Regions from separate parts of the Klebsiella sp. PK18 genome, predicted to be linked through region 1. Evidence: predicted binding sites of a transcription regulator. Region 1 holds the regulator's gene; the other holds the start of a gene.
What was found. Region 1 encodes Fur, which represses iron uptake genes when iron is present. Its sites were predicted from a motif close to ATAATAATGAGAACNACTATCAA; they were not measured.
Positions count from the first base shown of each region.

Region 2: a site for Fur is predicted at 884-906, ahead of fepD (Fe(3+)-siderophore ABC transporter permease). Genes of this name have one in related genera too.

Region 1 covers NZ_CM173493.1:3,899,253-3,901,653, reverse strand. Annotated here, with positions in the region: gene tcuR (tricarballylate utilization LysR family transcriptional regulator TcuR) at 10-942, opposite strand; gene fur (ferric iron uptake transcriptional regulator) at 1,070-1,522, opposite strand; gene fldA (flavodoxin FldA) at 1,814-2,344, opposite strand.
Region 2 covers NZ_CM173493.1:4,006,765-4,009,165, reverse strand. Annotated here, with positions in the region: gene fepD (Fe(3+)-siderophore ABC transporter permease) at 1-867, opposite strand, end outside; gene entS (enterobactin transporter EntS) at 980-2,221, shown strand.

The sequences.
Region 1 (2,401 bases):
AAGAGGGGTTTAGTGAGCGTAAAGGGTAGCACCCGGCCAGCGGTCAGACTCCACCAGCTGGCGCATGACTTTGCTGAGTATCACTCGAGCCGCAAGGCCTGCCGGAGTGAGTTCATCATCAGACAGACTGACCAGAAAGTTGGGGCGACTGAGTATCGGGTTGACGACGTCGATCACCCTCAGCGCCTGATGGTCGAGGTGGGAGATGGCGGCCCCGGGCTGCAGGGTGGCCCCCAGTCCGCTGCGCACGGCCTGCATCAGCAGGGCCAGACCGTCAATGTCCGCCACCACCTCAACGCTGAGATGATGCTGCTGGCAAACTGCCTCCAGCCTGCCGCGCAGGCCATGGCCATGGCCCTGGCTTGGCATAATCAACGGCAGGGAGGTGAGCTGGTCAGGGGAGATGTGGTCCTCCTGCAGGGGGGCCAACAGCGCATGGGTGCCAATCAGGAACAGGCGTTCTTCCAGCACCGGTCTGGCGCTCCAGCGCAGGATCTTTTCCTGCTGGAAAACGATAGCTAAATCGAGCTGGCGGGTGTTGATCATCCGCTCCAGATTACCGGAGAGGCTTTCCACCAAATGCAGGCGCACGTCGGGATAGCTTTCGCGCATCGCATTGATGAACGGGACGCCGAGAACGGAGGCGGTGCTGGGGGCCATGCCGACGCTAACGTGGCCTGACAGGCGCGCCTCGCGGGCGGCGAGGATGGCATCATCGGCATGGCGCAGCGCCAGCTGTGCCTGCGAGTAGAAAGCGAGACCCGCGCTGGTGGGCGTGACCCCGCGGGAGGTCCGCTGCAGCAGGCGAATGGCCAGTTCGTTTTCCAGGCGTGCGATCTGCTGGCTGAGCGCCGAGACGCCGATATTAAGATCAAGCGCGGCGCGCCCCATGCTGCCGGTTTCAACAATGCGCACAAAATAGCGTAGCTGGCGAAGTTCCATATCAACTCTCCGGACAAAACGGGGACGCGGGAAGGTCACCTGTGGGACGAGAGCGGTAAGGGCAGCAGAGGCGCCCATAAAAAAGCCAACCGGCAGGTTGGCTTTTCAGTCTCAGCGAAGCGGGGAATTATTTTTCCACCGCGTCGTGGGCGTGTTCGTCCTCGCGGCAATCACCTTCCGCACAATGACCGTACAGATACAGACTGTGGTTGGTCAGGCGGATGCCGTGGCGGGAGGCAATTTCACGCTGGCGTAATTCGATCGAGTCATCGCTGAATTCGATCACTTTGCCGCAGTCGAGGCAAATCAGGTGATCGTGGTGATGCTGCTGGGTCAGTTCGAAAACGGATTTACCGCCTTCAAAATTATGACGAGTCACGATACCGGCATCATCAAACTGGTTGAGTACGCGGTAAACGGTCGCCAGACCGATCTCTTCGCCCATGTCGATCAGGCGTTTATATAAGTCTTCCGCACTGACATGATGGTTATCCGGTTCCTGCAGCACTTCAAGGATTTTCAGTCGAGGAAGTGTGACTTTCAGGCCAGCCTTCTTTAATGCGGTATTGTTGTCAGTCATGCGGAATCTGTCCTGTTGCTAAACGATCTACTTCCTTCAACGGAAGTCATACAGAAATTAACCCGACGTAATGCGTCTCATTATAGAACTGCCACTGGTAAATGAAAACTGCAAGCATCAGGCCTGGTTTGCTGTCAAAAACGAGGCACCAGCTACAAACTGCGTCACGTGCCTCGTAGAATCAGAGGACATTGTACAGATATGTGATTAAAAGTTAAAAACTTGTAGCTATTAGTTTGATTGCTTTTGTCTATTAATGCGACGCAACTCAATGATTGCGCCGCTTAATCATCAGGCGTTTTTGATTTCTTCGAGGTGCAGCTCTTCGGCAACCTGCTTCACCCATTTCTCAACGCGCTCGTTGGTCAGCTCCGGCTGGCGGTCTTCATCAATGGCGAGGCCGACGAAGTGGTCGTCATCTGCCAGGCCTTTGGAGGCCTCAAAATGATACCCGGCTGTCGGCCAGTGACCGACGATGGTCGCGCCGCGCGGCTCAATGATGTCGCGGATGGTGCCCAGCGCGTCGCAGAAGTATTCTGCGTAGTCTTCCTGGTCGCCACAGCCGAACAGCGCCACCAGTTTACCATTGAAGTCGATCTCTTCCAGCGTCGGGAAGAAGTCGTCCCAGTCACACTGCGCTTCGCCGTAGTACCAGGTCGGGATACCGAGCAGCAGAATGTCGTGGGCTTCCAGGTCTTCTTTGCTGCTTTTGGCAATGTCGTGAACATCAGCAACATCTTTACCAAGCTGCTTTTGAATCATTTTTGCAATATTTTCGGTGTTGCCGGTGTCGCTGCCAAAAAAGATGCCGATGATTGCCATGAGTAAAATAACCTCTTGAAACTTAAATGATGTGGTAGGGACGCGATGCCCATAGAT
Region 2 (2,401 bases), 110 kb from region 1:
GGTGGCGAGCAGGGTGACCGGCAGCGACCAGCGATGATCGGCCCCCACCAGCCAGCGCGCCATATGCGGCATCATCAGGCCGATAAAGGCGATGGGGCCGACGACGGCGGTGGCGCTGCCGCACAGGACGGTGATGACGATCAGGCCGATCAGCTGGGTGCGGGCGACGCGGCTGCCGAGGGCGGTGGCGGTATCGTTGCCGAGGCTCAGGCTGTTAAGCGCCCGGCTCAGCAGCAGGGCGGCGATCCCCGCTATCACCACCGGCAGCAGGACAATTTTCAGCGTCTGCAGGGTGCGGATATCCAGCGAACCGGCCTGCCAGAAGCGCAGCTGATCGTAGACGTCCGGGTTGAGCAGGGCGATGCCGTTGGACAGCCCCTCCAGCACCGCCGCAAGGGCGACCCCGGCGAGGGTGAGGCGCACCGGGCTCAGCTGGCCGCCGCCCTGACTGCCGGTAAAGGCCACCAGCAGCGAGGCGCAGAGCGCGCCGCAAAACGCCAGCAGCAGTTGCTCCTGCGGGGAGGTGATCCCGAACAGCGCCGCGCCGAGGACGATGGCGAAGCTGGCGCCGGAGTTGACCCCCAGCAGGCCGGGGTCGGCCAGCGGGTTGCGGGTGAGCGTCTGCATCAGCGCGCCGGCGAGACCGAGGGCGACGCCGGCCAGCAGACCGGCCAGGGTACGCGGCAGGCGCGCGTCCAGCACGATGGTGCAGTCGGCGCTTTGACAGGTTCCGCTGAAGGCGGTGAATACCGTGCCGATCGGCAACGATTTGGCGCCGATGGTCAGGCTAAGCGCGGCGGCTAAGGCGAGTAATAGCAACAATCCGGGCACGGCGACAGAGCGTACCGCGGTCGTAGAAAACGACATAACTGACATCCCTGATATGATAATGATAGTAATTATCGTTATCGATTTTATTCAGCTATGGTAGCATGACCCACAGTAAAAAGGGTATTAAAAATAACGACAAGGCGCTGTAATGAACCGACAATCCTGGCTGCTCAATCTCAGCCTGCTGAAAACTCACCCGGCGTTTCGCGCCGTTTTTATCGCTCGCTTTATCTCTATTCTGTCGCTTGGCCTGCTGGGCGTGGCCATTCCGGTCCAGATCCAGATGATGACCCATTCGACCTGGCAGGTCGGGCTGTCGGTGACGCTGACCGGTGCGTCGATGTTTGTTGGTCTGATGGTGGGGGGCGTGCTGGCTGACCGCTATGAACGTAAACGCCTGATCCTGCTGGCGCGCGGCACCTGCGGCGTGGGCTTTGTCGGTCTGTGTCTGAACGCCCTGCTGCCGGAGCCGTCGCTGGCGGCGATCTACCTGCTGGGGATCTGGGACGGGTTCTTCGCCTCGTTGGGGGTGACCGCGCTGCTGGCGGCGACCCCGGCGCTGGTGGGGCGGGAAAACCTGATGCAGGCCGGGGCCATCACCATGTTGACGGTGCGCCTTGGCTCGGTGATTTCGCCGATGATCGGTGGCCTGCTGCTGGCCACCGGCGGCGTGGCCTGGAACTTCGGCCTGGCGGCGGCGGGGACCTTTATCACCACCTTAACCCTGCTGCGTCTGCCGCAGCTGCCGCCGCCTCCGCAGCCGCGCGAGCATCCGCTGCGATCTCTGCTGGCGGGGCTGACCTTCCTCTGTCAGAGCCCGCTTATCGGCGGGATTGCGCTGCTTGGCGGTCTGCTGACCATGGCCAGCGCGGTGCGGGTGCTCTATCCGGCGCTGGCCGGGAGCTGGCAGATGTCGGCCGGACAGATTGGCCTGCTGTACGCCGCTATTCCGCTCGGTGCGGCGCTGGGGGCGTTGACCAGCGGCCAACTGGCCCAGACGGTGCGGCCGGGTGCGCTGATGCTGGCGACCACGGTGGGATCGTTTGTCGCCATTGCGCTGTTCAGCCTGATGCCGCACTGGGCGTTGGGCGCGCTGTGCCTGGCGCTGTTTGGCTGGCTGAGCGCTATTAGCTCGCTGCTGCAGTACACCCTGATCCAGACCCAGACGCCGGAAAATATGCTTGGGCGGATTAATGGTCTGTGGACCGCGCAAAACGTCACCGGCGACGCCATCGGCGCGGCGCTGCTCGGCGGATTAGGGGCGGTGATGACCCCGGCGGCATCCGCCAGCGCCAGCGGCTGGGCGCTGGCCCTCGTCGGCGTGCTGTTGGTGGGGCTGCTACGCGAGCTGCGCCGTTTCCAGCGCCCGGAAATCGTCAACGAAAGTTAAGTAGGGTGCGATTGCCCGGTGGCGGCTACGCCTTACCGGGCCTACAGTCTCGGGCATTGTAGGCCGGTGCAAGCGCCGCGTCGCCCGGCAAAGAGTTCAGGTTGCGTACCCGTCCTGATGCCCGGTGGCGGCTGCGCCTTACCGGGCCTACGGTCTGGCCTGGGGGACTCTGGCATTGTA